DNA from 3 places in the Shewanella sp. MEBiC00475 genome. Region 2 is predicted to be linked to each of the others. Evidence: predicted binding sites of a transcription regulator. Region 2 holds the regulator's gene; each other region holds the start of a gene.
What was found. The regulator sigma-54, encoded in region 2, starts transcription at its own class of promoters, with help from an activator protein. The targets are predictions, from matches to a motif close to GTTGGCACGNNNNTNGNNT.
Positions count from the first base shown of each region.

Region 1: a site for sigma-54 is predicted at 3,332-3,350, ahead of flgA (flagellar basal body P-ring formation chaperone FlgA). Genes of this name have one in related genera too.
Region 3: a site for sigma-54 is predicted at 7,198-7,216, ahead of FCN25_RS16390 (flagellar hook-length control protein FliK). Genes of this name have one in related genera too.

Region 1 covers NZ_CP039928.1:3,634,620-3,645,710, forward strand. The annotation lists tRNA gene FCN25_RS16220 (tRNA-Arg) at 1-40, shown strand, start outside; gene FCN25_RS16225 (DUF2947 domain-containing protein) at 255-734, shown strand; gene FCN25_RS16230 (chalcone isomerase family protein) at 789-1,358, shown strand; gene FCN25_RS16235 (flagella synthesis protein FlgN) at 1,480-1,941, opposite strand; gene flgM (flagellar biosynthesis anti-sigma factor FlgM) at 2,043-2,372, opposite strand; gene flgA (flagellar basal body P-ring formation chaperone FlgA) at 2,447-3,154, opposite strand; gene FCN25_RS16250 (chemotaxis protein CheV) at 3,523-4,443, shown strand; gene FCN25_RS16255 (protein-glutamate O-methyltransferase CheR) at 4,494-5,327, shown strand; gene flgB (flagellar basal body rod protein FlgB) at 5,465-5,863, shown strand; gene flgC (flagellar basal body rod protein FlgC) at 5,866-6,282, shown strand; gene flgD (flagellar hook assembly protein FlgD) at 6,306-7,091, shown strand; gene flgE (flagellar hook protein FlgE) at 7,151-8,527, shown strand; gene flgF (flagellar basal-body rod protein FlgF) at 8,812-9,555, shown strand; gene flgG (flagellar basal-body rod protein FlgG) at 9,567-10,355, shown strand; gene flgH (flagellar basal body L-ring protein FlgH) at 10,365-11,039, shown strand; gene FCN25_RS16295 (flagellar basal body P-ring protein FlgI) at 11,050-11,091, shown strand, end outside.
Region 2 covers NZ_CP039928.1:2,822,594-2,833,684, reverse strand. The annotation lists gene FCN25_RS12545 (phospholipid-binding protein MlaC) at 1-416, opposite strand, end outside; gene mlaD (outer membrane lipid asymmetry maintenance protein MlaD) at 427-900, opposite strand; gene mlaE (lipid asymmetry maintenance ABC transporter permease subunit MlaE) at 942-1,727, opposite strand; gene FCN25_RS12530 (ATP-binding cassette domain-containing protein) at 1,714-2,538, opposite strand; gene FCN25_RS12525 (calcium/sodium antiporter) at 2,727-3,689, shown strand; gene FCN25_RS12520 (KpsF/GutQ family sugar-phosphate isomerase) at 3,734-4,711, shown strand; gene kdsC (3-deoxy-manno-octulosonate-8-phosphatase KdsC) at 4,714-5,280, shown strand; gene lptC (LPS export ABC transporter periplasmic protein LptC) at 5,277-5,837, shown strand; gene lptA (lipopolysaccharide transport periplasmic protein LptA) at 5,824-6,405, shown strand; gene lptB (LPS export ABC transporter ATP-binding protein) at 6,402-7,133, shown strand; gene FCN25_RS12495 (RNA polymerase factor sigma-54) at 7,276-8,760, shown strand; partial or broken gene raiA (ribosome-associated translation inhibitor RaiA) at 8,757-9,011, shown strand; gene ptsN (PTS IIA-like nitrogen regulatory protein PtsN) at 9,014-9,457, shown strand; gene rapZ (RNase adapter RapZ) at 9,454-10,317, shown strand; gene FCN25_RS12475 (HPr family phosphocarrier protein) at 10,338-10,613, shown strand.
Region 3 covers NZ_CP039928.1:3,661,773-3,672,863, forward strand. The annotation lists gene FCN25_RS16355 (sigma-54 dependent transcriptional regulator) at 1-596, shown strand, start outside; gene fliE (flagellar hook-basal body complex protein FliE) at 859-1,200, shown strand; gene fliF (flagellar basal-body MS-ring/collar protein FliF) at 1,271-2,956, shown strand; gene fliG (flagellar motor switch protein FliG) at 2,949-4,001, shown strand; gene fliH (flagellar assembly protein FliH) at 4,163-5,299, shown strand; gene fliI (flagellar protein export ATPase FliI) at 5,310-6,650, shown strand; gene fliJ (flagellar export protein FliJ) at 6,656-7,102, shown strand; gene FCN25_RS16390 (flagellar hook-length control protein FliK) at 7,394-8,938, shown strand; gene fliL (flagellar basal body-associated protein FliL) at 9,036-9,557, shown strand; gene fliM (flagellar motor switch protein FliM) at 9,587-10,615, shown strand; gene fliN (flagellar motor switch protein FliN) at 10,626-11,009, shown strand.

The sequences.
Region 1 (11,091 bases), 810 kb from region 2:
TAAGCGGCCGATCGGGGTTCGAGTCCCTGTGGGGAGACCATATAAACTGTTTCTATGCTCATTTTCACTCTTTTATAATCATCTTATTTACTTCATTGCCCTTCCCAGAATTGAGATATTTACTAGTATCAGTATTTTTTAACTACAGCTTTAATATTTCTTCAATCTCCACATCATTTATCTCTCTCGCTATCGCAGTCTGATCAGCTTTAGCGTTATAATTGTGCTTCATTTTTGTTGCTAGGAGCAATTGTTTGTCATATTCATATATTCCGTTTGATCTTTATAAGCGTAAGTGGATTTTTAACCATAAAGATTTGCCTGTATCAGATGATGATAAGGCCTTGATTAAACCACTGACTGATAAAAGTGCTATGGAAGTGTGGGATAAGTGGATAAGCAATAAGAGCAGTCGTGCAGAGCTGTTTGAAAAAGGTGACTGGCCAGCAAAGCAAGATGCTTGGACAGAAACTGAGCATTGGCAATCAGCCTGGGATTCTAATGACAATGCGATGCCTGAAGCGATTAGTGCGCATATTCAATGGCCCGATGATGCGGTGGTGTATTTTTGCTATGAAAAGTACCAAATAGTTGAAACTCGCTGGGATGTATTCGTACGTAATTGGAAGTGCTTTTTATTTTTTGATGATGGCCCAATTCTTATCTCCCCAAAACATAAGCAAGCATTAATGTTTCTACAGAATGGTCAATATAAATTAGGCGTTCGCGGTTAATTAACCCGCCCTAAGTTGTATCCGTTTGTATTACAGTTTTTTTAGAGAGTTTATATGAAATTATTAGCTTCAATTGGATTGAGCTTATCGTTAATGCTGCCGTTGTTTGCACAAGCTAGCATGATTGCAGATGTTGATGTAGCAGAGAAAATGACTGCTGCAGAGCAGCCATTAGTATTGAATGGTGCAGGTATACGCAGTAAGTTTTTTATGGATTTATATGTAGGTAGTTTGTATTTGCCGACAAAAATGCACACTCTAGAAGATGTGCTTGCTCAACCTATAGCGGTGATCCAGTTAACTATCACTTCAGGAATGATCTCTTCAAACAAAATGCGTAACGGCATAACCGAAGGATTTGAGGCAGCTACCGACAATGACACGCATTTTATTGCCAAAGACATTGAACATTTTACACAGCTATTTGCTGATGAAATTGTTGAAGGTGATCAATTTACTTTTGTGACTCAAAAAGGCAAGGGCGTGACCAGCATTAAAAATGGTCAGGTTCAGGGCGAGATAGTGGGTGAGGCTTTTCGTCAGGCATTACTTAAGATTTGGTTAGGTGAAGAATCTGCACAACAAAGTTTACGTGAAGCAATGCTAGGCGCAGTATCTAGCTAGGTCGCTACGCTGCTACGATTGTATAGCATCTAGCCGCGAAGCGTCTTCGACTCTAGGCTTTTCGCATGCTACAAAAGTAATTAAATGAGAGTCGCGAGGTCGCAGTGCTAATAGGTAAGTATTAGGCTGAAAAGTCATTGCCGAGAGTTGAAATGGTAGACGTTTTACCTTTGCCATTATAGGTTAAACTTGAAGCATTTCGGCTGGCTTGTAATGCTTGGGCAAAGCGATTGAGGCTGGCAATATTGAGCTCAATCAAGCTGGCATTCTGGCTGTTGATGTCTTTGCACTCTGCAAGAATAGCTTTAGCTTGCGCGACTTGTTGTGCCAGTTCAGCATCTGTTGTAAGCAGATTGTGTTGTGGGTGATTTGCTAATTTTTCGTCTGTGATTTTCATGTTGAATAAACATTGAGTTTTGTCTTTAGAAAGTGCTAGCAGTTTGTCTGCATCTTGTTTTGATAATGCCGATTTTTCTTCAGAAATAAGCTGTCTTAGCTGTACTAACGTTTTATTCTGGGTGTCTAATAGTCCACGAAGTTCATCGTGTAGCTGTCCATTTGGCTTTTCATTTAGTACGGTCATAAATTACTCTTAAGTTTTCTTAGCTAACACTTCACTATAATGCAAGGTTGCACCTATTGTTTGTGTGTCGTTAAAACAAATTAAAGAGTAACGTTTAACGGTTACTCTTTATTAAACGATAAACTGCCTAGCTCTGCTTCAAAACTGGCAATATTCGCTGCTAGCTTTTCAGGATCAACTTTATAGCGTCCTTCAGAGATAGCTTGCTTAATTTCCGCGACCTTTTTTTGGTCTACTTCAGGTAGCGATGCCATTTTCGTTTGTGCACCCTGAAGCTGTTGAGCTTGAGAGGTAATGCTGACGGAATCTGTTTTAACCGGTGCAGCTGATTTTGGGGCTGCAGTTGTTTTAGATTGCGCAGCAGACTGCGTATCACGAGCAGTGCGCATTTGTGTATTGTTAGCAGTGTTATGCTTAATGTCAATTGCCATGGGAGGCTCCAGCGTAATGAATCAGGTTTTCCATTCAGGTTATCGACACCCTAAGGGAAAACTTTAGCTTTATTTTACATTCTTACTTCAACTTCGCCAACGCCAATTACCACAGCATCAAATTGTTTACCGGTATTACTATTTTTCACTCTGATCACTTCATCAATATTACCGTCTCGCAATGCTTCGCCTAGGGTTTTTATTTGAACATTAGCCGTTTTAGCATAGATCGAAACCGTATCACCTTTGCAAACAAAACACAGATTATTGGTCAATATTGGCGAGTCTTTGCTAACACGACGTTGTACTCGTGAACCTATTAATGTAGATGTGTTAGAAAAATATTGGCCTTTTAAATTATATTGGTCGACATACATTATCTGTAAGTGATGTTGAGCAATGATTTGATCTTTAGAAAGTAACTGGTTTGCGACTACGACAGGATATTTTATTTCGACTCGAACTGAGATGTACATTTGCCATGGGTAGTCATAATCAGGGCTATCACAGCTTAATTTCACCATATTATTACGGCTAATTGCTCTTTCGCTGGCGAGTTCCACATTTATTGGTGGGTAGCACCGTGGTGGGTTTATTCTGCCCTCAAGATTTTGTGGGGTAATTTCTATCTTAGCTTTTGAGTCAGCGTCAATTTTTTTGGCTACCATCTCTTTAGCTAAGGTATAAATGGTCGATAATGTAGGTGTAACTATCTCTTCGCTAGCAAATACTGGCGAAAAAAAGGTTATTGAGCACAAAAAACATAAAAAAAATACTTTCATAATGAAGATACTAGCTTGTTTTGCCAGAATACACCTATACTTTGAAAAATGAATAATATGCGAGTTATCTCGGCATATGTAAGAAGTTAAGAATAAATAGCCTAAGGATATGACAATAACATTATCCTTTCGTCAAAAAAGTGTCGGTTTTCTGCGAGTATGAACCAATGCTAGTTTAAGCAAGTTACATGCCCACTTTTAGATTCGATCAATTGATAAGTATTCGCTAGGTTGGTGATAGTTTATACTCATGTTGAACTTGTCATCAGTAGAGAAACACATAAACCGTATTATGTTAAACCTAGGTTTATTATAATTTCAAAGAACAAATTATCCTTTTGGGTGACCGTTAACTACAAGGCTGTTTTATGTCGAGCATTTTAGAATCAGTAAATAAACGTACTCAACTTGTCGGGCAAAACAGACTAGAGTTGCTATTGTTTAGGCTTAATGGCCGCCAAAGATTTGGGATTAACGTGTTTAAAGTGAAAGAGGTGTTGCAATGCCCACCACTGACCACCCTGCCTAAATTAAATCGTTATGTTAAAGGTGTTGCTCATATCCGTGGAGCAACCATTTCTGTTATCGATTTAAGTGCGGCAACAGGCGGGCGTCCACTGACATCGACCGAAAATTGTTTTGTTATCATTTCAGAATATAACCGAAGTGTTCAAGGCTTTTTAGTGAGTTCTGTTGAACGTATTATCAACATGAACTGGGAAGCCATTATGCCTCCTCCACAAGGTTCTGGTCGTTCTTCATATTTAACCGCTGTCACTGAGATTGAAGGCGAGTTGGTTGAAATTTTAGATGTTGAAAAAATTCTCGATGAAATTTCACCGGTTAAGACTTCTATCAGTAAAGAGGTCAATGAAACATTAACCATTGATAGAGATCAACATTATCATATTATGGTTATTGATGATTCAACAGTGGCTCGTAAACAAATTATTCGCTCATTAGAATCTTTAAATCTGCAAATCGATACCGCTAAAGATGGTAAAGAAGCGTTACTTAAACTGAAAAGTATAGCGGCTGAAATGGATGATGTATCTGTTGAAATCCCGCTTATTATTTCTGATATTGAAATGCCTGAAATGGATGGTTATACATTAACGGCAGAAATTCGCGATGATCCAAAATTAAAGAATATAAAAGTGGTATTGCATACATCATTAAGTGGTGTGTTTAACCAAGCAATGGTAGAGAAAGTAGGGGCTAACGACTTTATTGCCAAGTTTAATCCCGATGAATTAGCCGCTGCGGTTAACAAACATTTGAGCTTATAAAGCCAATATTGATATTTTAGCTCATAGGTTCGTATATTTAGGAAGATAATGTGACAGATAAATCACTTGCTGAAGCAGAGTACAATCAATTTAGGCTGTTTTTAGAGCAGCATAGCGGTATTGTGTTAGGTGAGAATAAACAATATTTAGTGCGCAGTCGTTTAGCACCACTGATGGGAAAGTATAATTTACCTTCTTTATCTGAGGTGGTTAAAAAGTCAATGAAACCGACAGAACGTCATTTACGCACTGAAGTGATTGATGCTATGACGACGAATGAAACCTTATGGTTTCGAGACCGTTATCCATTTGAATTACTGCACAATACTCTGTTACCTGAGTACAGTAAGCTTGGTCGACCATTAAAAATATGGTCGGCGGCATGCTCTTCTGGGCAAGAACCTTATTCTTTAGCCATGACGGTGTTGGAATATCAGCAGCGTAAACCTGGTGCTTTGCCTGGTGGGGTAGCTATTCAGGCAACTGATTTGTCACCTTCAATGTTAGAACGCTGCAAGAATGCGGAATATGATGGTTTAGCCCTAGCTCGCGGTTTGTCTGAAGAACGTAAACGTCAGTTTTTTGATGCTTTACCGTCTGGCAATATGAAAGTGAAAGATAATGTTAAGCGTTTAGTTAATTTTAGGGCGCATAATCTCCTTGAAAATTATAGTTTATTAGGCAGATACGACATTATTTTTTGCCGTAATGTATTGATTTATTTTGGGCCAGAGGCAAAAACTAAAATTTTGCGGCAATTTGCTGCCGCACTTAATCCTAAAGGTATATTATTTTTGGGAGCGTCAGAATCTCTTGCGGGTTTGAGCGATGAATTTAATATGGTTCGCTGTAATCCTGGTATTTATTATCAAAAGAAAGTATAGATAAAATAATAACTTAATCTATTTACCATGCCGGCATTCGTCGGCATGTTTGTTTTTATCTTTAATTCGTTCCGAAAACCAAATTGTTGGCATAACCTTTGCTTTATTCCTATCAGTTAGCTGATGGAGGCAATTTTATGGCGATTAATTTCGATAATGCATTAGGTGTTCACCAATACTCATTGGGCGTACGAGCTCAAAGAGCAGAAGTGATTTCAAGTAATATTGCCAATGCCAATACTCCTCATTATAAAGCTAAAGATGTTGATTTTGCTTCTGCAATGAAAGCAGCAAGCACGCATCAAAATGGCTTAAGTATGAGCCAAACAACAGAAAAACATTTTGATTTAACGGCATTAAGCCAACAGCATGTTCAATATCGTGTACCCAATCAAGCCGATACTGGTGACGGTAATACTGTCGACACGCAAAAAGAACAAGCAGCATTTATGCAAAATGCACTCGAATACCAAATGTCATTAGGTTTTCTTGAAAGTAAATTTTCTGGCATGCGTAAAGCATTACGAGGTGATTAATTATGAGTTTATTTAATATTTTAAATGTATCTGGCTCGGGTATGTCTGCGCAGTCAGTGCGTTTGAATACTACCGCCAGTAATATTGCTAATGCTGACTCTGTTTCAAGCAGCGCAGATAAAACCTATCGCGCACGTCACCCAATTTTCGAAGCCGAAATGCTAAAAGCGAATAGCCAGCAAAATAGTTCGCCAGGCGTCAATGTAAAAGGCATTGTCGAAAGTGACAAACCATTGCAAAAAGAATATTCACCCGACCATCCAATGGCAGACAATGAAGGGTTTATCTACAAACCCAATGTCAATGTGATGGAAGAAATGGCTGATATGATTTCTGCATCACGCTCTTATCAAATGAACGTTCAAGTGGCTGATGCAACCAAGACTATGTTGCAACAGACCATAAGGATGGGTAAATAGTATGATTATTCAAGGAGGTAACAATGAGCCTCGTTAATGCTTACAGTCAGTCTTTACCACAGCAGAGCAGTAGTGCTTCTAATACCAGCGCGGCAACAAAAAGCTCGGTACAGACAAATACAACGACGACTACAACAGGTAATGTTTTTCTAGATAGCATCCGTTTACCTGAAGAGAGTGCGATCCCTGAAGCTAATGATCAGATGTTACAGCAAGAAGATTTTTTTGCTCTACTCAGTCAGCAGTTATCGATGCAAGATCCTTTTGAACCCGTTGACAACGACCAAATGATTGCGCAAATGGCATCATTCTCAACAGTAGATGGTATTTCAAATCTTAATGATGAAATTCTTAATCTCAATACTGTTATGAGCTCAAGCCAAGCATTACAAGCTTCTAGCTTAGTAGGGCGTAAGGTACTTATTCCTTCTGATACTGGTGCTATATCGACTGAAAGCCCTGAAATTAAAGCGGTGATTAGTACACCATCAGCAATCGAGTCTATTACGGTTAGGGTGGAAGATGCGTCCGGCCAGCTTATTAAGAGTTTTAATGTTGATGGCAGCGAAGGCGGCAATGTTGATATTACTTGGGATGGTTTAGACAAAAATGGTGAACCTGTTGAAGCGGGTAATTATGCCATTAAGGCCAGCGGTAAAGTCGATGGAACATCGGAAGATTTAGCGGTATCGACTTATGCCCATGTTGCCAGCGTGTCATTAGGCACAACGGCAACCGGCGCTATTTTGAATTTGCGTGGAGTAGGCGGAATTAAGTTATCTGACGTACTCGCAGTATCCGAAACATAATACGGCCAGCATTATAAAACTGGTCATATTAAAAATGAATTAATTGTGAGAGGTGAACTATGTCATTTAACATCGCACTCAGTGGTATCGCAGCCGCGCAAAAAGACTTAAACACTACTGCGAATAACATCGCGAACGTCAATACCGTTGGTTTTAAAGAATCTCGTGCCGAATTTGCAGATGTATATGCAAATTCAATTTTTGCCAATGGTAAAACAACAGTCGGTGGTGGTGTGACCACTACGCAAGTTGCGCAACAGTTTCATCAAGGTAGTTTGCAATTTACCAGTAACTCGCTCGATATGGCGATAAGTGGTAGCGGATTTTTTGTCACTTCATCAGGGTTAGACACACAGGATCTATCTTATACTAGAGCCGGTGCATTTAAAGTTGATTCAGACAATTACATGGTTGATGCAGCAGGTAATTTTTTACAAGGTTTCCCTGTGGATGACGATGGTAACTCAACCTCAGTCAGTTTAACCACCACGGATCCTATCAAGGTACCTGACACAGCGGGTAGTCCTGAACAAACCGAAAATGTTGGCTTGCAGATGAACCTTAATGTGGGTGAAGAAGCATTAGACCCAGCGAGTTTTGATCCTGATGATTCTGATACATTCAACAACTCTACCTCAGTAACCATTTACGATTCACTCGGTGAATCACATATCATGACCACCTATTTCATTAAACCTACCGCTGGCTCATATACAGGTGAAAGTAACTGGGTCGCTTTTTATGCGGTAGACGGTGAGCCGGTTGATGTGGCCAGTGGTACTGGGACTTATGATACGGATACCGATGGTGATGGTACCGTTGATGGAACGGGTACCGCATCAGCTGCTAATCCGAGCGGTGTAGGCACATGGTCAGGTGCGGTACTTAAATTTAACGATACTGGTAGTTACATTGGCAGTGAACCAGGTACGATTACAACTGAGGCACTGGGTACCGGTGGTGCGGGTGCTTTAGGCCCCGGAGCCGATGGTACTCAAACGCTTACAGTAAGCTTTAATACTCCAACTCAGTATGCTTCTCCGTTTGAAGTCACTGAATTGACTCAAGATGGTATTACCGTTGGTCGATTAACTAACGTTGGTATTGGCTCAGATGGTTTGATTACCGCCAGTTACAGTAATGGTTCAACGGTTCCGTTGTCACGTGTGGCATTAGTCCGTTTTGCTAACGAGCAAGGGCTTACTCAAGTGGGTAATACCTCTTGGCAAGCCAGTTTAGGTTCTGGTGAAGCATTAGCCGGTGAAGCTAATAGTGGTACTTTTGGTAGTATTAATTCGTCTGCACTTGAACAATCAAACGTAGACTTAACCACAGAGCTTGTTGATTTAATCTCAGCTCAGCGTAACTTCCAAGCCAACTCGCGTACGCTCGAAGTTAACAATACCTTAAACCAAACAATCTTACAGATCCGCTAAATTTACGCATACATTATAAATTTAGGCTTATCGTTATATAAAGGTGTTGCCGTTTACGGCAACACCTTGCCTTTACCCTTCTTGTTGTTACTCCTCGTTACTCCTTGTTATTAGGACCCTAGTGTTGATTGATGGTTTTTTGACACTCACAGTGACTCATTATTTATTTTTCTTATTCAATTTCATGTAATTACAATAACCAAAAATATTGACCACCTCATTGGCATGATGTTTGCTTTATCTCCGTATAGAGTATTTTTACTGAAAGTTTGACGGAGCAACAAATGGACAAATTTCTTTATATTGCCATGAGTGGCGCAAAGCAAGGGATGAATGCATTAGCGGTAAGTGCTAACAATCTTGCCAACGCCAATACTGATGGATTTAAAGCTGACATGGTCCAAGCCCGTTCAATGCAGGCATTTGGTGAAGGTTTGCCTTCGCGGGTTTTTTCAATGATGGAAAGCCCTGGCAGTAATTTTAACAGTGGTCCTATTAAAACCACTGGTCGCGATCTTGATGTTGCGGTTAAGGGGGATGGCTGGCTTGCAGTGCAAGCAGCTGATGGTTCCGAAGGTTACACCCGTGCAGGCAGTTTAAAAATTGACAGTACAGGTATGTTGTTAAACAGCAGTAACCGTCCGGTAATGGGAACGTCAGGTCCCATTGTGTTACCCATTCCTGTTGAAAAAATAGAAATTTCGGCCAACGGCATTATTTCAGTACGTCCGCAAGGCGCAACAGCTGAAATAGTCGAAGAGGTCGCCCGAATTAAATTAGTTAATCCGGGTAATGAAAACCTAATGCGCGGTGAAGATGGTTTGTTTCGCCTTATTACAGGTGGTAATGCACCAAACGACCCCGGCGTTGCCGTTGAAAGCGGTGCGGTAGAAGGCAGCAATGTCAACTCAGTACACGAAATGGTCGCCATGATTGATATTCAACGTCAATACGAAATGCAAGTCAAAATGATGAAGAACGCTGAAGAAATTGATCGGGCGTCCACTTCCTTGATGAGAATTAGTTAGGAGTAATTATTATGCATCCAGCGTTATGGATAAGTAAAACCGGTGTCGATGCCCAGCAAACTAACATTGCCGTTATTTCTAATAACGTGGCTAACGCCAGTACTGTTGGGTTTAAGAAAAGTCGTGCGGTATTTGAAGACTTACTTTATCAAACGGTTAATCAAGCCGGTGGTGTTAGCTCAGATAATACCAAACTGCCTAATGGTTTAAACATCGGTGCTGGTACTAAAGTGGTTGCCACCCAAAAAATGTTTACTCAAGGCAACATGCTTACCACGGATAATTCATTAGATTTAATGATTGAAGGTTCGGGCTTTTTTGAAGTGCAAATGCCAGATGGCACCGCTGCCTATACCCGAAACGGCCAGTTTAGCTTAGATGAAACAGGTCAGATTGTAACACCAGGTTCGGGTTATGTCGTGCAGCCAACAATTGCCATTCCTGATGATGCAACCAGCATTACCGTGTCTTCGGCTGGTGAAGTATCAGTGCAAATCCCTGGTACAGCAGAAAGCCAAGTGGTAGGGCAGCTTACCATGACAGACTTTATTAATCCGGCAGGTTTAGATCCCCTAGGACAAAACTTGTATACCGAAACCGGAGCAAGTGGCACGCCAATTCAAGGCACAGCATCGCAAGACGGTTTAGGTTCTATTCGCCAAGGTGCGCTGGAAACCTCAAACGTAAACGTAACAGAAGAATTGGTTAACCTTATTCAAGGCCAACGTATTTATGAGATGAACTCTAAAGTTATCTCGGCGGTTGACCAAATGCTGTCTTATATTAATCAGAATCTCTAAGGAGCTGACATGATTAAATACATTGCGTTAGCGTCATTGGTATTATTGGCTGGCTGTAGTTCTACTGCCAAGAAACCGATTGCAGATGACCCATTTTATGCGCCGGTATATCCAGATGTCACACCGACGCAAGTGGCGGCGACGGGATCTATTTATCATGACTCCCAAGCGTCAAGTTTGTATTCCGATATTCGTGCGCATCGCATTGGCGACATTATTACCGTCATGCTGAAAGAATCGACTCAAGCGTCGAAAAGTGCCAATAACGAAATTAAAAAAGGTACCGATTTAAGCATGGAACCTATTTATGCTGGTGGTAAAAACATATCCATTAGCGGCGTACCTATCGATTTAGGTTACACCGACAGCATGAATACCAAACGAGAATCAGACGCCGATCAATCTAACAGTTTAGATGGCAGTATTTCGGCCAATATCATCCAAGTGCTCAATAACGGCAATTTAGTGATACGCGGCGAAAAATGGATTTCGATTAACAACGGTGACGAATTTATCCGTGTTACCGGCATGATCCGCAGCCAAGACATTACAACAGACAATACCATCGACTCCACACGTGTGGCTAACGCTCGAATTCAGTATAGCGGTACCGGTACGTTTGCTGACTCCCAAAAAGTCGGTTGGCTGAGTTCATTCTTTATGAGTGACTGGTGGCCTTTTTAAGGAGTAATGCATGAAAACTAAACTGCTTAAGTCGACTGTCTCAATAGTCGCA
Region 2 (11,091 bases):
ACAATTTTTTCATTACTAAAGTCACTTGACGGATCAAAGGCGACAGTTTGATTTGTGTATTCTGTTAATGCCTGCGCATAGGTTGCTACTAAATATCCTTCAAATGCATCAACAAAACGATTACGCTGATCAACAGTAGTATCTTTTAAATACTGCCCCATCACTTTATAAGCAGCATATTTATAATCAACGTAAGGCATAAGCTCTTCACGAACAATGACTTTTAGGTAACCTAAATCATTATTGATTAATTCTTTATCTGTTTTAAATCGATCAAAAGTCATATTCGCGACTTGCTGGATCATGACATAAGGATCATGAGTGTTCACCTCATCATTAGCCGCTACCGCAGCTTGACTGATAACAGCACTGCCAAATAGACCTAAAGCAATAACACGACAAAAAAACGTTTTCATAATAGCGTTCCTATTTACCTTTAGACGACATACTAAATAAAAGCTGACCAATTAAATCTTCTAAAACCAATGCTCCGTGTGTGTCTTCTACTTTATCCCCATCGGCAAGCATCGAAATGTCATCGTCCATAAACCCAGGTGTTAAGCCAATAAATTGTTCCCCAAGCAACCCAGAAGTCAAAATAGCTAAACTGCTTGTTTCGGGGAATTGATTGTAACGTTTGTCTATTGTTAAGGTTACAATCGGCTCTAGTTTCTTACTATCAAGGGTAATATCAGTCACACGACCAATCACTACACCACCGACTTTGACGGGTGAACGTACTTTTAAGCCGCCAATATTATTAAACTCAGCCACTAATGCATAAGTCTGGTCATTAGATTTCACTTCAATATTAGCTACGTTGAATACTAATACGCAAAATGCCAATAAACCTGACAATAAAAACACGCCCACCAATAATTCTACTTTCCGTGTCAACATACTCTTAAACCACTTTAGTTAATCTAAACAATGAAAAAATCTTAATTTCCGAACATGATTGCCGTAAGCAAAAAGTCCAACGCTAAAACAGCTAAGCTTGCCTGCACAACCGTTGAGGTTGTCGCACGACTAATGCCTTCTGGGTTTGGTTGAACTTCATAACCTCTATACAAGGCTATCCATGTCACCACCACACCAAAAACAACACTTTTTATCAAACTGTTAACAATATCTTTTCGCCACTCAACAGATGCTTCCAGAATAGACCAAAACGCACCACTATCAATACCTTTCCATTCAACACCCACTAAGTAGCCGCCCCAAATACCCACTAAACTAAACATTATCGCCAGTAATGGCATGCTGATAACACCAGCCCAAAAACGCGGTGCAATAATTTGTCTTAACGGATCTATCGCCATCATTTCTAGACTCGACAATTGCTCTGTTGATTTCATTAAACCAATTTCGGCCGTTAATGCAGAGCCCGCTCGACCAGCAAATAATAATGCAGCAACAACAGGACCAAGTTCACGTAATAAACTTAAGGCCACCATTGGGCCTAAACTTTCTTCAGTACCAAAATCGACTAAAATATTATATCCCTGTAGGGCTAATACCATGCCAATAAACAAACCCGATACTAAAATGATAACCATAGAACGCACACCAAGCACATAAACCTGCTTAATAATTAATGGTGTACCTTTTTTGATGTTTGGAACACGAACAATTGCACGCCATAACATAATGCCAGCTCGACCATAACCCGACACTAATTTCAGCACATAACTCCCAATATCGGCAACATAATCAATTACACCCACGAAGTAGCTCCTCTTGATAATCCTCAGCAGGATAATGAAATGGCACAGGGCCATCTGGTGCGCCTTGAATAAACTGGATCAGTTGTGGATTGTCAGACTGGCGTAATTGATCTGGTGTTCCATGCGCAATGACCTGTTTATCTGCTATCACATAAACATAATCTGCAATACCCAATACTTCATCTACATCGTGAGAAACCACTACAGAAGTGAGCTTTAGCGAATCGGACAATTTACGAATGAGTTTTACCAACATTCCCATAGAAATAGGATCTTGTCCCGCAAATGGCTCATCATACATCACCATTTCAGGCTCTAACGCAATCGCTCTTGCCAATGCAGCTCTGCGCTGCATTCCACCAGATAACTCACTCGGCATCATATACGCCGCACCTCGAAGTCCTACGGCTTGTAACTTCATCAATACAATGGTGCGGATTATCTCTTCTGGTAATCCAGAATGTTCTCTCAACGCAAATGCGACATTGTCGAATACATTAAGGTCGGTAAACATTGCACCACTTTGAAATAACATACTCATACGTTTACGCAATTGAAAAAGGTCTTTGCGCTTAAGCTTATGCACATCATGACCATCAAACAATACTTGTCCACTGCTAGGCGTTAACTGTCCGCCAATCAATTTTAATAGCGTAGTTTTGCCTATACCGCTTGGCCCCATGATTGCTGTTACTTTGCCTTTAGGGATCGATAAAGAAATATCTTTAAATATCACACGGGAACCATGGCTAAAGGCCATATGGTTAACCTCTACCAAAGGTTTTTCATTTGATTTACTCATATCAGACATTGGCGTTGAGGAGATAACAGCCTTCCTTGAATTAAGTTGAAGCGCAAATTGTACTGTAATTGTCGATTAAGCGACAACTATATCCATGTAACGACATATCATTACAAGAACAATTACTGCTCAATGCTTTCAATTTGATAAAAATCCAGCGAAAATACTCAGCAATTAATGACCACAATCGGAATCACATGCTAGTTAATATCCTAATGTTAATTGTTGGCCTTGCTATTTTAGTTTGGAGTGCAGATAGATTTGTTTACGGCGCAGCCGCTTTTGCACGCAATTTAGGCTTGCCGCCTATGTTAATTGGACTGACTATTGTTGCAATGGGCAGCTCTGCCCCCGAAATGTTTGTCGCCGCAACCGCATCAATGGATGGCATGCGTGATACCGCTATTGGTAACGTGTTGGGCTCCAACATTGCAAACATTACTTTAATTCTAGGATTAACGGCCTTATTTGGGGCTATTGGCGTAGGATCAAAAACCTTAAAACGTGAAATACCACTTATGCTAGCGGCCACAGTTTTCGCTGGTTACACCTTACATGATGGCGTGCTCACGCGTACAGAAGGTAGCATGCTCATCGTGTTACTTTTTCTGCTAATGGGATATTTCATATGGCAAGCGATTAAAGATAAAACACCCGATAACTTAGATACAGAACTTGAATCTGAGATCCCTAAAAATGTTCCAACCTTTCATGCTATCATTTGGCTAACTGTCGGTATTATATTACTCCCGGTTTCAGCCAGTTGGATGGTAGATGGCGCTGTGGGTATTGCAACGTTTTATGGGTTATCTGATCTGGTCATCGGCCTAACCATTATTGCAGTGGGAACAAGCCTTCCAGAATTAGCAGCCTGTATTGCTGGGGTGCTAAAAAAAGAAGACGACCTCGTCATTGGTAATATTGTTGGATCCAACTTATTTAATATTCTTGCAGTGTTGGCACTGCCAGGGTTAATTTCCCCTGGTGAAATAGATGCCTCAGCCAGTGGAAGAGACTTCTATATGGTCTTAGGTACCAGTACTGCATTAGCCGTTTTAGTATTATCTAGTGGTGCCAAACAACAACTAACCCGTTGGCATGGTGCACTATTATTAATCACCTTTATTGCGTACCAAATTGTTGTATTTCAATCTCATTAGATTGGAGCATTAAGGTAAAGTATTAAGTTAAAAGAGAGATTCACATGGTAAATCAAACTCAATTTCGTCAATGGGGCCGTAAAGTCATTGATATTGAAAAAGCTGCTTTAGATAATTTATATCAATACGTGGACTCAGTTGAGTTTGGCCAAGCGTGTGAACTCATCCTACAGTGCAATGGCAAAATCATTGTTATGGGGATGGGGAAATCGGGTCATATCGGTAATAAAATATCAGCAACTTTTGCCAGTACTGGTACACCGGCATTTTTTGTACACCCAGGAGAAGCCAGTCATGGTGATTTGGGCGCATTAGCAAAAAATGACATTGTGCTCGCCATTTCCAATTCTGGTGAATCAAGTGAAATACTCACCTTGATGCCTGTGATACAGCGCATGGGGGTTCCGGTTATTGCGGTAACGGGCAAGCCAGACTCCAACATGGCGCGTTTATCCAAAATCCATTTATGTATTCAGGTTCAAGAAGAAGCTTGTCCACTTGGATTAGCACCAACCTCAAGTACCACTGCAACGTTAGCAATGGGTGATGCATTAGCCATTGCATTATTGCAAGCAAAAGGATTTACTCGTGATGATTTTGCCTTGTCACATCCAGGCGGTTCTTTGGGAAGAAAATTATTGTTGAAAGTAGATGATGTCATGCATAAAGGTGATGATTTACCCATAGTCCATAATGATATTTGTATTACTGAAGCACTTTACGAAATATCCAAAAAAGGTCTTGGCATGACCGCAGTCGTCGATAATGATAATAAGCTAGTGGGTATATTTACCGATGGAGATTTACGTCGTGTCATCGATGCAGAAGTGAACCTGAGAACCACTCCGATAGCACACGTAATGACCAAAAACTGTGTGACCAGTCCTGCTGGTATTTTAGCTGCACAAGCACTGCAAATTATGGATGAAAAAAGCATCAACGGATTGATTGTCGTCAATGAAAAACACCAACCGATCGGGGCATTAAATATGCTCGATATGGTTAAAGCTGGAGTCATTTAATCATGTCAGAATCAACCTCGTTTCGCCAAGGATTATACGGTCCCATCAGTAATGATGTGTGGTTACGCGCTCAAAAAATTAAACTATTAATCTGTGACGTCGACGGTGTATTTTCCGATGGCCGTATTTACCTCAGTAATGCTGGCGAAGAACTGAAAGCCTTTCATACTCGCGATGGCTACGGAGTGCGTTCTATCATCACAAGTGGATTTCATGTAGCTGTGATCACTGGGCGTAAATCCAAAATAGTAGAAAACCGCATGACGGCATTAGGTATTACGCATATTTACCAGGGGATTGACAATAAATCCGAACCTTTTGAGCAACTTATGTCTTTGTATAATGTGAGCGCCGACGAAGTCGCTTACATTGGTGATGACATGGTTGATCTTCCCGTGATGAAAGCCGTAGGACTAGCAGTATGTGTCGGTGATGGCCATCCGTTTGTAAAACAACAATGCCATATGACAACGACCCTAAATGGCGGACACGGTGCACTACGTGAACTGACCGACTTATTACTATTAAGCCAAGATAAATTTGCCACTGCTCATGGTATGAGTATATGAATAGAGTCACGCTAGGTATTGTAGTTTTTTTTGGCCTTGCTTTAATACTATACTGGCAAGCACAAATAAAGCGCAGTGAAATGGAGGCCGTGAAAGTTCGCGGAATTGAGCGTCCAGATTTTATTGCAAATAACCTTCAAACCACTGAATTTAATCAACTCGGTTTTGTAGAAAGTCGAGTCAGTGCCGAGCACATGGAACATTATGCTTCTACTGACGTCACTCACTTTACCAAACCTATCTACCTCATTTATCCTGAAAATGGTAAAGCACAGTGGCAATTAAGTGCAGACCGAGGACGATTAAATAAAAATACCAGCAAAGTCATATTAGAAAATAATGTTATTATTGATGCTATTGATATAGAAGAACCCCTACAATCACTGAGCACCCAAGCCATTACTGTGGATTTAACCACTATGATAGGTACCTCGCAGGAGATGGTGTATATCAAAGGAAAAGGGTTTATTATTCAAGGCTTAGGCCTACATGCAGACTTGAATTCGCAAAAATTATCGCTACTCAGCCAGGTAGAAGGGAAATATGAGCCACATTAATCGTCTCCACACTCGCGCCAATGTTATGTTATTAAGTAGCATACTTTGCCTACTGAGTTTGCCTGCCATGGCTAAACAAGGTGATCTTATGCAGGAGTTAAAAATTGCCGCAGTAAGCCAGTCTGCCGACATTAAAAACAATCAAATTGTCTTTAATGGCCCGGTTACCATTGTTCAAGGCTCGATTAATATCAATGCTGATCAGCTGCGGGCATTTACCCCCGAAAACAGCACCAGTAAAAGACTTATCGCCACTGGTTCGCCGGCAACGTTTTCACAAGAATTAGATGACGGCCAAATAGGTACCGCCAGTGCCGACGAAATTACTTATGATCTTGCCAGCACCACGCTCACATTAATAGGCAATGCCAAGCTTGAGCAATCAGGAAGCCAAGTTACTGGTAACAAAATTAAGTACAATATCAATGCACAAGAGTTGATAGCTGAAAGTACAGGTAAGGGACAAGATCGGGTCATCACGATTATTCAACCTGAAAACTTCCAAGATGAAACCGCGCCGAAGCAAAAACTCCCTGAAATCCCTGTTAACAAGCAGAACAAACAATGACCCAAATAACCTTAACCGCTGAAAATTTAGCTAAAAGCTATAAAGCTCGTCAAGTTGTTAAAGATGTTAGTTTAACGGTTAAAACTGGCCAGATAGTGGGTCTTTTAGGCCCTAATGGGGCGGGTAAAACAACCACATTTTATATGGTTGTCGGCTTAGTAAAAAGCGATAAAGGTCGGATCTTAATTGATAATGACGATCTCACCGCCGATCCAATGCATCTTCGAGCCCGTAAAGGTATTGGTTATTTACCGCAAGAAGCCAGCATTTTTCGTAAGCTCACTGTACACGACAATATTATGGCCGTGTTGCAAACTCGCAAAGAGCTCAACAACGACCAACGAATTGAACAACTTGAGCATTTGCTAGAAGAATTCCACATTACCCACATTCGCGATAATCAAGGCATGTCGTTGTCGGGTGGAGAACGTCGTCGCGTTGAGATTGCACGCGCATTAGCTGCTAATCCAAAATTTATTTTACTCGATGAACCCTTTGCTGGTGTTGATCCTATTTCAGTTATTGATATTAAAAAAATTATCCAACAACTGAAAAGTCGCGGTTTAGGGGTATTAATTACCGACCATAATGTTCGTGAAACGTTAGATGTTTGCGAGCGGGCCTATATTGTTAGCCAAGGTAATTTAATTGCTGAAGGTACACCTGATGAAGTATTGAGCAATCAACAAGTTCGAGCTGTGTACTTAGGTGAACAATTCAAGCTATAGTTAAGTTACGGGTCTTTTAAACTATCTAACTCGTTTTGTTGAACGTTAACTAAATAACGTTAAATGTCATTGATGTATGTAACAATCAATACAGTATTTTAGATTGTCATTTTTATGGAAATCATCTAGGGATAAGCGGTAAATGAAAGCGTCACTCCAACTCAAAATGGGTCAACACTTAACCATGACCCCACAATTGCAGCAGGCTATTCGCTTACTGCAATTATCGTCATTGGAGCTACAGCAAGAAATCCAACAAGCATTGGATTCAAACCCATTGCTTGAAATAGAAGATGAGTTTTCAGAAGCAAAAAACTCCGCAAAAGAAAATCGAGACCAAGCTGATACCGACTTTAGTGACAACAGCAGCGTTAATAAAGAAAAAGACACCTCTACAGTTGACACTGCAGAGTCTATAACCAAAGAAACCATGGATGATCTAGCCATGGATACGACATGGGACGAAGTGTATACCGCCTCCCCAATGTCAGGTTCAGGCAGTGCGAGCATGCGCGACGATGACATGCCATTCCAAGGTGAAACCACCGAAGGTCTGTATGAGCATTTAGAATGGCAAAAAAATCTTACTCCCTTTTCTGAGACCGATTTAGCAATTGCCACCGCTATCATTGATGCTGTTGATGAACAAGGTTATTTAACCCAAAGTACCGAAGATATTCTCGAAGCAATGGGCGATGAAACCGTTGAACTAGATGAAGTTGAAGCCGTATTAAAGCGCATTCAACACTTTGATCCTGTTGGTGTAGCGGCTAGAGATTTAAGCGAGTGCTTATTCATCCAATTAGCGCAATATGCCAACACAACCCCCCATATTGATAATGCTCGTCTGCTGATTAAAGACTATTTAGATTTAATTGCCGGGCGTGATTTTAGATTGTTAATGCGTAAAACAAAGCTAAAAGAAAACGAGTTGCGTGACGCTATCACCCTAATCCAGTCACTTAATCCTCGTCCAGGTTTATTAATTACTGCCGTAGATGACGAATACGTCATACCCGATGTTACGGTACTAAAGAAAAATGGCCGATGGGTTGTAGAGTTAAATCCTGACAACATGCCAAAAATTGGCGTTAATCAACAATACGCCGCCATGGCGCGAAGCAGTAAAAATCCGTCGGATAGTCAATTTATTCGAGGCCACTTGCAAGAAGCTAAATGGTTTATTAAAAGTATTGAAAGCCGTAACGACACATTACTCAAAGTGGCCAATTGCATTGTACAATTTCAACAAGGTTTCTTTGAATATGGCGAAGAAGCCATGAAACCAATGGTATTAAATGATATCGCTGAAGCTGTAGAAATGCATGAATCAACCATTTCACGGGTGACTACCCAAAAATACATGCACACCCCACGAGGACTGTTTGAACTAAAATACTTCTTCTCTAGCCATGTCAGCACTGACGATGGCGGTGAATGTTCATCTACTGCAATTCGTGCTTTTATCAAAAAATTAGTTGCTGCAGAAAACCAGCAAAAACCGCTGAGTGACAGTAAAATGGCCCAACTTCTGGCTGAACAGGGCATAAACGTTGCTCGTCGTACCATTGCAAAATATCGTGAAGCAATGATGATTCCACCGTCTAACCAACGTAAGAGTTTATAACCTACAAGGCAACGGAATATATTCATGATAAATTTTCAAAGCTTGAACGACACTCCGATCAGAGCCATAATGCAAACGTTGCGCTCAATGTATAAAAGTTACAACAAAGATCAAAAGCCAGTAAAATCACAGATGGCATAGTGATGTTTGCCATGTCAGAATGTACTGATATGTATACTGCAATAGACGCCCTGATCGATAAGCTCAACCGTCAGGTAATTAAACACCAACAGAAGTATACACAACACTAACGATGGAACTTTGTACCATTCTGCGACCGGAGTGCACTACCTGTGCCACCCCGGGCAGTAAGAAAAAAGTACTGGAACTCATCAGCAACTTAGTCGCTGCCCAGTACCCACCCCTATCTTCGCAAGAGGTTTTTGAAAGCCTTTTAGCGAGAGAGAAAGTGGGTAGCACAGGTATAGGAAATGGCATCGCGATACCTCATGGTCGATTGACGTCTATCGATCAGCCCATTGCCATATTTATTAAGTGTGAAGAACCCATTGCCTTTGATGCAATCGATAACCAACCAGTTGATCTGTTATTTGCTTTATTAGTGCCGGCAGATCAGTGCCAAGAACACTTAAGCACGTTATCGAACATGGCCCAAAAACTAAGTGACAAGCAAATATTGAAACAGCTTCGTAAAACTCACGACTCAACAGAACTTTATCAGGTTATCACTGCATGAAACTTGTCATAGTATCAGGACGTTCAGGCTCAGGAAAATCAGTAGCCTTAAGAGTATTGGAAGACCTAGGATATTATTGTGTTGATAATTTGCCTTTAGCTCTTATTGGCACATTATTAGCCCAGCTCAAAGGTAGTAATGATTTAGTGGCAATCAGTGTTGATGTACGCAACATTGATGAACAAAGTAAAGTGCTTCAAAATCAATTAGCCCTGCTTGAGCACGACACTGAAATTATCAGCTTCTTTTTAAACTCCAATGATAAAGTTCTACTCAAACGCTATAGTGAAACTCGTCGATTACATCCGCTATCTAAAAATCATATTTCACTGCAAGAAGCGATCAAACTAGAAGGACGCTTACTTGAACCAATCGCAAAAATTGTTGACCATTATATTGATACATCAGCACTGAATATTTACGAATTAAGTGACCAGGTTAGGCAAATATTACTAGGCAGTGTTGATAAAGAGTTAGTGATTAACTTTGAATCTTTTGGCTTTAAACACGGAATGCCGACAGAAGCGGACTTTATGTTTGATGTACGCTTTTTGCCCAACCCACACTGGGAAATAGAGCTGCGTCCATTTACTGGTTTAGACGAACCTGTACAAGAGTTTTTAGGGCGCCAGCCATTAGTTAATAAGTTTATCTGGCAAATTGAAAACCTATTCGAAACTTGGATGCCTCACTTAGAACGTAACAATCGCAGCTACCTTACTATCGCCATTGGCTGTACTGGTGGTCAACATCGCTCAGTGTATATTGTCGATCAATTGGCAAAACGATTTAGACAAGGCAGTAAACATACAGTGAATGTTCGCCACAGAGAATTAGATTTAAATGGCAGTAACAGCTAAGTGAACATAGGATCGAATCAATGATCAAACTTGAACGCCAAGTTAGTATTTCAAACAAATTAGGTTTACACGCCCGCGCAGCGACAAAGTTAGCCATTCTAGTAGCTGATTTTGATGCCAATATAACCTTAATTCAAGATGAAAAAAGTGCCAGTGCAGCAAGTGTCCTAGGGTTGTTAATGCTCGAAAGTGGAATTGGAAAAATGATCACAGTGACAGCTGAAGGACCAGATGCAGAAGCGGCCCTAAGCGCAGTGTGCGATCTCATTAATGCCAAATTTGATGAATGTTGCTAAATTTGTACGCTTAGAAGCTCGGCAATAGAGAGTCGCAAAATGTAAGATTAGCGCTAAATATGTCAGTAACACTAGCTTCTATTCTATAATGCTCACAAACCATATGCCTATATTAGATGTTGCGCCCTGAACTCCTCAGCCTCATACTAACGCAGTAGCCACAACAATATTATTTACATATTCACCTCACAAGAATAGCCTTTATGTTTACCTCAGGTAGTCAATACCATCACATTAAGTATTGTTTTACTCTGTGAATGTTTAGCGCTTAAGATGACGAAAATATACCCGTTTTAGTAACCTCCGGTGTTGCTTGATATCCGGAAAGCACACCTCTATTGTTTAATTAAATAATACGGCGATATAGAAACCCGCCCAACAGAAACCTTCAGGCATTCCATTTTTCGTTGCATAGGTTTCAACTTTGTAACTAATAAACTTGAGCCAGAAAAATCAGAGAAATAAATGATTGCTGTGT
Region 3 (11,091 bases), 840 kb from region 2:
TAGGTGGCCGTAAAACCATTAAACTTGATGTGCGAGTACTGGCTACCTCAAACCGAGATTTAAAAGCCATGGCGACATCTGGTGAGTTTAGAGAAGATTTATACTACCGAATTAATGTGTTTCCGTTAACTTGGCCTGCGCTGCATCAACGCCCTGCAGATATTTTACCGCTGGCGCGACATTTGCTGATTAAGCATGCTAAAGCATTTAATATGACTACAGTACCTAAGCTTGATGATGCTGCCACTAGACGTTTATTAACCCATCGTTGGCCAGGTAATGTACGTGAGTTAGATAATGTTATTCAACGTGCACTGATATTACGGGCTAATGATTATATAGGTGTCAATGATATTATTATTGACTCTGCCGATGTGAAGTTGGTTTCTACAGAGAGTATTGAAAATGATAAGTCTGTTGACGTAGACGGTTTAGGCGATGAATTAAAAGCTCAAGAGCATGTGATTATTTTAGAAACCCTTAATCAATGTCAGGGCAGTCGGAAAATGGTCGCAGAAAAACTGGGGATCAGTGCCCGCACGTTACGTTATAAAATGGCTAAAATGCGTGATATGGGGATCCAATTACCTGCATAGCAACCGACATAGCAAAAAGTGCAGTTATCAGTTTTTTGTTAAGTCTATGATTTAGCACTCTAATAATTTTATTTCTGTTCATTAAATTAGATTGATACCGCTTTATATACCAACAAATAACCTATTCCATTATGTGAATAGGTTATTTTTGCCTTCCTGGTTTCTATCTTTCTCCTGTTATTTAACATCTTGGCATCTAAATTGCTTTAACTCTGTATTAGTTATTATTGTCGTCAAAAAATCGACGAAAGGGAGTTACACCATGCAGATTAGCGCAAATCCATTAATGCAAGAAATGCAGTCACTTCGTGGCGAAATATCTCCTTCTATTGGTTCATCTATTCGTCCCAACCTTACCCAACAAGTGAATAACACGACGGGAGCTGATTTTAGTCAGTTACTGTCTCAAGCCGTGGGTAGTGTTAATGAATTGCAGCAAACATCGGCAAGTTTAGCGACTCGTTTAGACATGGGCGACACCACTGTTTCTTTGTCTGATACCGTTATTGCGCGTGAAAAAGCTGGCGTTGCGTTTGAGGCAACGGTGCAGGTACGTAATAAGCTGGTTGATGCTTATAAAGAAATTATGAATATGCCTGTTTAGTGCAGACGTTTTTAAGCACTAAATTACATAACACCATCAGATATAGCAGGTACGTATTGTGAGCACAGACATAATGGTAGGTTCAGATTCAACAGTTGATGACGGAGTCCAGCAAGAGAATAAATCTGGATTGCTTGGCGGTGCTGGTGGTGCCGACATGATGCGTCAGGTGATCATGATTCTGGCATTGGCAATCTGTCTTGCGTTGGCGGTTTTTGTGATGATGTGGGCGCAGGAGCCTGATTATCGCCCATTGGGTAAAATGGAAACTGCTGAGATGATCCAGGTCTTAGATGTTCTCGATAAAAACCAAATCGATTATCAAATTAATGTCGATGTGGTGAAAGTGCCTGAAGATAAATATCAAGATGTAAAATTACTGCTTAGCCGTGCTGGGATTCAAAGTAGCACTCAAGCCAATGACTATTTAAGTCAAGACAGTGGTTTTGGGGTAAGCCAGCGCATGGAGCAAGCTCGCTTAAAGCAAAGCCAGGAATCTAATTTAGCCCGAGCGATAGAAGAGTTAAAAAGTATTAGTCGCGCCAAGGTGATTTTAGCATTACCGAAGGAAAACGTTTTTGCTCGTAATGCGTCTAAACCAAGTGCGACTGTGGTGGTGAGTGTTCGTCGTGGCGGTTTAGGCCAGGAAGAGATTGATGCGATTGTTGATATTGTTGGCTCTGCGGTACAAGGGTTGGTTCCATCACGCGTAACGGTAACCGATTCAAATGGCCGCTTACTTAATTCTGGTAGCCAAGATGGTACCTCTGCAAGAGCACGTCGTGAGTCTGAGTTGGTACAACAAAAAGAAGCCGAATACCGTAATAAAATTGAATCAATATTGATGCCAATTTTAGGGCCTGAGAATTTTACCACTCAAGTCGATGTGAATATGAACTTTACCGCTGTAGAACAAACGGCTAAACGTTTCTCGCCTGATTTACCTGCTATTCGCAGTGAAATGACGATTGAGCGTAACTCATCTGGTCAAAGTTCTGGTGGCATTCCTGGGGCGTTAAGTAATCAACCGCCAATGGAATCTACTATTCCAGAAGTGGCAGGTGAGGCTTCTAGTGCTAGTTCTACTACTTCAGGTGACTCTTCAAAAGAAGCTACGCGAAATTATGAATTAGACACAACGATAAGTCATACTCGTCAGCAAATTGGTGTTGTACGTCGGGTGAGTGCATCTGTTGCAATTAATTTTAAACCTGGTCAGGTTGATGAGAATGGTCAAGTATCACGGGTGCCAAGAACAGAACAAGAGTTAACCAATATTCGCCGTTTATTAGAAGGTGCTGTAGGGTTTAGCTCTCAACGTGGTGATGCACTCGAAGTAGTTACCGTTCCCTTTATGGATCAGTTAATTGAAGAATTACCAGAACCGGATATGTGGGAGCAGCCTTGGTTTTGGCGAGCGATAAAATTGGCTTTAGGTGCAATTGTTATTTTAGTGCTCATTTTAGCTGTGGTTCGACCTATGCTTAAGAAGCTAACGAATCCTAGTGGGGTCAACATGCCTGACGATGTTCGCCCTGGGCATGAATTAGCCGAAATTGAAGATCAATATGCCGCAGATACCTTAGGTATGCTTAATACCAAAGAGGCGGAATACAGCTATGCCGATGACGGATCAATTCACATACCTAATTTGCATAAAGATGATGATATGATTAAAGCAATTAGAGCTCTCGTGGCCAATGAGCCTGAACTTTCCACTCAAGTAATTAAAAATTGGTTACAAGACAATGGCTAATGATAAAAAAGAAAAAACCGAAAAAGCGGCAGTAGCAGGTTTTGATCCTGATTCTGTCACTGGCGTCGAAAAAACAGCTATTTTACTGCTGAGTTTGAGTGAAGCTGATGCTGCGTCAATTTTAAAACACTTAGAACCTAAACAGGTGCAAAAAGTGGGTATGGCGATGGCGGCTATGGAAGAGTTTGGTCAAGAAAAAGTCATCGGCGTTCATAAATTATTTTTAGATGATATTCAAAAATATTCGTCTATTGGTTTTAACAGTGAAGAATTCGTCCGTAAGGCGTTGACCGCTGCATTGGGTGAAGATAAAGCCGGTAATTTGATTGAACAAATTATCATGGGTAGCGGCGCTAAAGGGCTTGATTCGTTAAAATGGATGGATGCGCGTCAAGTAGCAACGATCATTCAAAATGAACATCCGCAAATTCAAACGATTGTGTTGTCGTATTTAGAACCCGATCAAGCCGCTGAGATTTTTAGCCAGTTTCCAGAGAATACCCGCTTAGATTTAATGATGCGTATTGCTAATCTTGAGGAAGTTCAACCTGCAGCATTGCAAGAGTTGAATGACATTATGGAGAAACAATTTGCTGGTCAAGGTGGTGCTCAAGCCGCGAAGATGGGTGGCTTGAAAGCGGCTGCCAATATTATGAATTATCTTGATACTGGGGTTGAAAGCCAGATCATGGAAACGATGCGCGACACTGACGAAGAAATGGCGCAACAAATCCAGGACATGATGTTTGTATTTGAAAACCTTATCGATGTGGATGATCGTGGTATTCAGGCCTTGTTACGTGAAGTACAGCAAGATATTCTGATGAAAGCACTTAAGGGTGCTGATGATGCACTGAAAGAGAAAATTTTGGGTAATATGTCTAAACGTGCCGCTGAACTGTTGCGTGATGACTTAGAAGCTATGGGACCGATTCGTATTAGTGAAGTTGAAGTCGCACAAAAAGAGATTTTATCGATTGCTCGTCGTCTCAGTGACAGTGGTGAAATTATGTTAGCTGGCGGTGGTGGTGACGAATTCTTGTAACCAATAACAATTATCTGTATATGGGTGGTATCTCCATTGGATTGTTCTCGGTTATGTTTGTATGTTTACCATGAGTGCACATTATCATGAGTGCCACATTATAATGTGATGCCCTGTTGTTTGCTTTGAAACCATGACTTCAACAATATAAGTGATCCATTATGCCAGAATCAAAATCACCTAAAAAGGTACTTAATGCGGATGATGAGCATGAATTTAGTCATTGGCAATTACCTGATATTACTCAAGATCGCAGTCAAAGTCCTTCAAATTTATTTGGTAAGTTTTCTGGCGAGCATAAACAAGATCCTGTTGTTAAGTCGAGCCGACCTATGGCTCCACCTACCATGGCGCAAATTGAAGAGATCCGTGCTGCGGCAGAGCTAGAAGGTTTTGAGCAAGGTAAGCAAGACGGTTATCAACAAGGATTAGAACAAGGGCGTTTAGAAGGGCTAGAGCAAGGGCATCTTGAAGGTTTTACTCAGGGCGAGCAGCAAGGATTAGAGGCTGGCCAAGCAAATGCAAATCAACTTGGTGAGCAACTTAATCATATTATTAGTCAATTTGAGCACCCATTATCAATACTCGATGACGAAATAGAAGCTGAGCTGCTTGCCATGACGTTAAGCTTAGCAAAAGCGGTGATTGGCCATGAGCTTAAAACACATCCAGAGCATGTTTTATCGGCGCTACGTCAAGGTGTTGATGCACTTCCACTAAAAGAACAACTTGTTAAAATACGCCTGAATCAAACAGATTCGGAAATCGTGAATCAATGTTTTAGTGTTGAGCAGCTGCAAAAAAATCAGTGGCAGATTGATATCGATCCGACATTATCAAATGGTGATTGTATGCTCGACAGTGTTCGTTCATCTGTCGATTTACGTGTTGAACAACGTATCAATCAAGTATTTAGCGAGTTAGATGCTCAGTCAAATCAGTTAGCCAAAAATGTAAAACAACAAAAGACCACTCATCCCCAATACCAAACCACATCAGTCGACAATTTAAGTGAATATCAACAAGCGGCTGAGCTTTCCGACAGGGCTATTGGTAAAGAAATGGATGATGGCGGCATTGGTATGTCTGATACTGGCAGTTCAGTTCAACATCAAGCTCTCCAAGACGATGTCACCGAATCAACTGAGTCTGTGGTGGATGAAAAAATGGATCCACCTTCTGCATCAATCGATGTTGACCAAGTTGTTGCTCCTAATACAAGTCCTGATGTAAGTGACGATCCCGTGCGAGCTGATAAAGCGGATGACATTCAGCCTCCACAGAATGACTTATCTTAAGGAAACACCGATGAGTACTCGTCAACATAAACTATTGAATAAATTTGCGGTGCATCATAAGCATGTATTGCCGTTGCGACCTGTTGCAAGTGGTCAGTTAGTTAGGGTGGTTGGTTTAACACTCGAAGCCACTGGGTGTCGTGCGCCGGTGGGGAGTTTATGTTCTATTGAGACTATGGTGGGTGAATTGGTAGCTGAAGTCATAGGATTTGATGACAAGTTACTGTATTTAATGCCTATTGAAGAGCTAAGAGGTGTGTTGCCCGGAGCTCGAGTTCAACCACTTGGTGAGCAATCGGGATTAAATGTTGGTTTATCATTACTGGGTAGGGTTTTAGACGGTAGCGGCGTGCCATTAGATGGTCTAGGTCCGCTTAATACAGATCAACATGCTGCACGTCATGGTCCTTATATTAATCCATTATCTCGACGCGCGATTACTGAACCGTTAGATGTTGGTGTTCGCGCGATTAATTCAATGTTGACTGTGGGTAAAGGTCAGCGTATGGGTTTGTTTGCTGGTTCTGGTGTAGGTAAAAGTGTGCTGCTTGGCATGATGACGCGAGGATCGAAAGCCGACATTATTGTGGTGGGTTTGGTGGGCGAGCGTGGTCGAGAAGTTAAAGAATTTATTGAAGAAATTTTGGGTGATGAAGGTCGTGCGCGATCCGTTGTGGTGGCTGCGCCTGCTGATACGTCGCCATTAATGCGTTTACGGGCTTGTGAAACGTCCACTCGTATCGCTGAGTATTTTAGAGATTTAGGTTACGATGTGCTATTGCTGATGGACAGCTTAACACGTTACGCACAAGCACAACGTGAAGTCGCTCTTGCGGTAGGCGAGCCGCCTGCAACTAAAGGATATCCACCTTCAGTATTTGCTAAACTTCCACGTTTGGTTGAACGAGCGGGTAATGGTGGCGCAGGACAAGGTTCTATTACAGCATTTTATACTGTATTGACCGAAGGTGATGATCAACAAGATCCTATTGCTGATGCTTCAAGGGCTATTTTAGATGGTCACATAGTGTTGTCTCGTCAGCTTGCCGATTCGGGTCATTATCCTGCTATTGATGTAGAAGCATCAATTAGTCGTGTCGCGCCTATGGTCATTAGTGTGGAACATCTAGAAGCGATGCGTAAAGTTAAACAGATGTATTCTTTATATCAGCAGAATCGCGACCTTATTTCAATTGGGGCCTATTCTCAGGGCAGCGATCCTCGCATTGATAACGCAATACGCTTACAACCCGCAATGAACGCTTTTTTACGTCAGGGATTTAAAGATCCTGTGACATTTGAAGAAAGCCGAGTAATGTTGACTCAAATAGCTGCACAGTGTCAGGGATAAGGTAAATGACTCGAACTGATCCCCTTTTAACCGTATTGAAGTTAGCCACTTCCGCAGAAGAACAAGCGGCATTACAGCTCAAATCCGCCCAATTTGAAAAACAAAAACGTCAAGGTCAGCTGGATGCATTAAACAATTATCGTTTAGATTATATGAAACAGATGGAAGGGCATGCTGGTACTACGTTACGGGCAAATCAATATCATCAATTCCATCAGTTTATTCGTCAAGTGGATAGTGCGATAACACAGCAAGTTGCCGCGGTTCAGGATGCCGAAAAGCAAGTCGGTTATCGTCAAATCCATTGGCAAGAAAAACAACAAAAGCGCAAAGCCGTTGAGATGTTATTGGCCCAAAAAGCCAATAAAGCGAGGGTAATAGAAGCTAAACGCGAGCAAAAAATGTCAGATGAATTTGCTATGCAGCAATATTTCCGTCAAAAAAAGAAATAGTCTTTGTTAACCTAATCTAAATATCACTTACCCCCCTATTTTCCGCTAATCTTCTGGTACATCGCTTTTCATGTAAAGATCGTTAAGTCATTAGTGTTGGCATTTAAATTGCTTAACATTACAAATATAAGTAAAAATCGTCAGCGAAGCGACAGTGAATAATTCACGAGCAGATTTTGCAATGAGCATTTTGTATCGCCAAGAAGACTAATATGCGCAAATAGTGTTTCATTGACTTGTGTTTATTCGACGATAGATTACCTAATTTTGTTTAATTGAGTGGGGCAGATTATGCAGCAGGTCAACAATATCTTACTCGGCAGTAGCAGTAAATCTGCTGATGTGAGTTCGAAAGCAAACATGCAAGATGTTGATAATAAATCGTTCTTATCTGCTTTAGATCAAGCAAACGAATCCAATCTTGCTTCACAACGTAACGTTAATACGACCAAGAATTCGTTTAATACCGAAGTTGCAAAAGCGAATGTCGATATTGGCACTGAGTCTTCTTCAGAAGAAAATGCCGATGCGGAAATGATTTTTGCGCAGCTTAATATGGCTGACTCATTGAATAACCGTAATGCCATCGACGGAAAAGACTTGCCGCTCGGCGAGATGACCGAAGGAGATTTTGACGCGACAGTTTTATTAGTCTCTGGAAATGACCTTGTTGGCAATAATTCTACTGATACGATCGATTTACCCGTTGATTTTGCAACTGCCACAGATGCTCTTTCTCAGCTCAGTAGTGAAGACCTAGATAAGATTATGGCATTTGCTAATTTATCTTTAGAAGATTTACAAGCGCTAGACAACCAGGCGTTAAATAAATTAATTGGTGAATTTAATTTACAATCACTGGCTACAGAACCTTCTAGTTTAGCCATGATGGACAACACTGTTGATAATAGTGATGAAGTATCAGACGATATAGTGATGGGAAATAAACCAAGCGAGATTGATAAGTCGGTGGCCGCAAGCGTGGCGATACCTGGACAGGCCAGTGCTAGCGGTGTGAATGCTGCGCAAGTTAAATCAGATATGACTCGTCCCTTGAGCTCTGGGGTTAGCGGTTCGGCAACCTCACTTGAATCCGCATCAACAATGACGGGTGTTGATCCTAAGACTATTTTAGGTGATAAAACTCTCACTGATGGCAATATTCAATTAGATACAGATAGTGCCAAAGTATTGGCAAAAGCGGATTTTGCCGTGGTACTGGACTCTTTAGCGGCAAAACGCACTTCAGCTGATGCATCTGTTAACGCCAATCAAGTTAACTTGGGAATGGACGCTTTGGCCAGCGCGAGTGATACTGACAATAAAGCGCTACAAAATCTCAGTAGTTTGACCCCCACACACAAAAGTGATGTACCACAATTTCAGTTATCGTTAAGAACGCAAGGCGAGGCGGGTGGTCAAATGCAAGAGATGATCCAGCGGTTTTCTCCTGTGATGAAACAACAGTTGATCACCATGGTAAGTAATGGCATCCAACAAGCTGAAATTCGTCTTGATCCACCAGAGCTTGGGCATTTAACCGTTAAAATTCAAATCCAGGGCGATCAAACACAAGTTCAGTTCCATGTTGCCCAGTCGCAAACCCGTGATATTGTTGAACAGGCTATGCCTCGACTACGAGATATGCTCTCTCAAGAAGGATTACAATTGACAGATAGTCATGTTTCTCAGGGCGATGAGGGAAGTGAACAACAAGGTCAATCAAGTGGTCAGAGTGATAGTGATAGCCAATTGGATGAAATTTCAACACAAGAGGTTAGCTTGATGACAAATCCGTCAAGGAGTTTACATTCAGCTATAGATTATTATGCTTAAGTAGGTAACCTATAGCAATAATATGACGGCTCAATCAAATACTGACTTTTTAAGCCAGTTTTAATGTTAATCACTATGTTGATTAGGAACCACTAAGATGGCTGAAGAAGAATTAGAATTAAACGAAACCGCTGAAGGCGGTAAGAAGAAAAGTAAACTGCTTATCTTTGGCGGTATTGGTTTAGTGGTTGCATTATTAATTGGTGGTGCTATTTGGTTTTTCATGGGGTCGGATGACACAGCTCCAGTTGATGGAGAGGATGTTTCTGTCGCATCTCAATCGGATCCAAAAAACAATGTAGAAGCTGATTATGTAGGTATGCCGAGGCCATTTTTATTTAATTTACCTGGTCTTGACAGAGCTAGGCTTGTCGAAATAAAAGTTCAACTAATGGTGCGTGGTGAAAATGACAGTGTACTTGTCCAAAAACATATCCCATTAATTGAAGCTGCATTATTAACCACTTTTAGTGGTGCTGATGTACAAAAACTGAGTACCCAAGCTGGTAAAGATGAATTACGTCAGTTAGCGTTACTTAATGTTCAAAATACGCTGCAACCAATAACAGGAAATAAAATCGTTGAAAAAGTCCTGTTTACTGGCTTTGTAATGCAATAACCAAAAGCATTAACTGCTAAGGCGATTATGTGAGTGATTTATTAAGTCAAGATGAGATTGATGCGCTATTACATGGTGTCGATGATGTTGATGATGATGAAATAGAAGAGGATCGTGCTGATGCGCGTTCTTATGATTTCTCATCTCAAGACCGAATTGTACGTGGCCGTATGCCCACGCTTGAAATTGTTAATGAACGATTTGCACGTCATTTGCGGATCAGTATGTTTAACATGATGCGTCGTGCTGCTGAAGTGTCTATTAATGGCGTTCAGATGCTAAAGTTCGGCGAGTATGTTCATACTTTATTTGTTCCAACCAGCTTAAATATGGTGCGATTTAGCCCGCTCAAAGGCACGGCCTTAATTACCATGGAAGCACGGTTAGTGTTTATTCTTGTTGATAACTTTTTTGGTGGTGATGGCCGTTTTCACGCCAAAATTGAAGGCCGTGAATTTACGCCAACAGAACGTCGAATTGTACAGTTGTTGCTCAAAATTATTTTTGAAGATTATAAAGATGCTTGGGCGCCAGTAATGGATGTTGAGTTTGAATATCTGGACTCTGAAGTGAACCCTGCGATGGCGAATATTGTTAGCCCAACAGAAGTGGTGGTTATTAATTCGTTTCATATTGAAGTTGATGGTGGCGGTGGTGATTTTCATATCACTATGCCGTATTCAATGATTGAACCCATTCGAGAGTTATTGGATGCAGGTGTCCAAAGTGATAAGCAAGATACTGACATGCGCTGGTCGCAAGCATTACGTGATGAAATCATGGATGTGCAAGTGGGCTTTGATGCCAACATTATAGAACATGAAGTGACACTGCGTGATGTGATGGGATTTAAAGCGGGTGATATTATCCCAATTGAGTTACCCGAGCATATTATGATGCGAATCGAGGACTTACCTACTTATCGTTGTAAGTTGGGTAAATCACGCGATAATTTAGCATTAAAAATTAAAGAAAAAATACCGCGGCCAGAGACGGTTAAGTCAGAACTGCAGTTAGTGACTCGCAAAGGCAAGTCGCGTGATATTTCAGATTTATAAGGTGAAGTAAATGAGCACAGAAGATACAGGTGATGACTGGGCTGCAGCAATGGCTGAGCAGGCGATTGAAGAAGCTGCACAGGTTGAGCTTGATGAGTTAGTTGATGACTCTAAACCCATTACTAAAGAAGAAGCTGCAAAGCTCGATGGTATTTTAGATATTCCAGTGACTATTTCTATGGAAGTAGGGCGCAGTTTTATTAGTATCCGTAATCTACTTCAGTTAAACCAGGGGTCGGTAGTTGAACTTGACCGTGTAGCGGGCGAGCCTTTAGACGTAATGGTTAACGGTACATTGATTGCCCATGGTGAAGTCGTGGTGGTGAACGATAAGTTTGGTATTCGTTTAACTGATGTGATTAGTCAGACTGAGCGGATTAAAAAGCTTAAATAACCACATTCATTAACGCAGCAAATTATATATTGTTATATTCGATTTGCTGAGTTGATTCCACATCTCAAGGAATTAAAGTGGC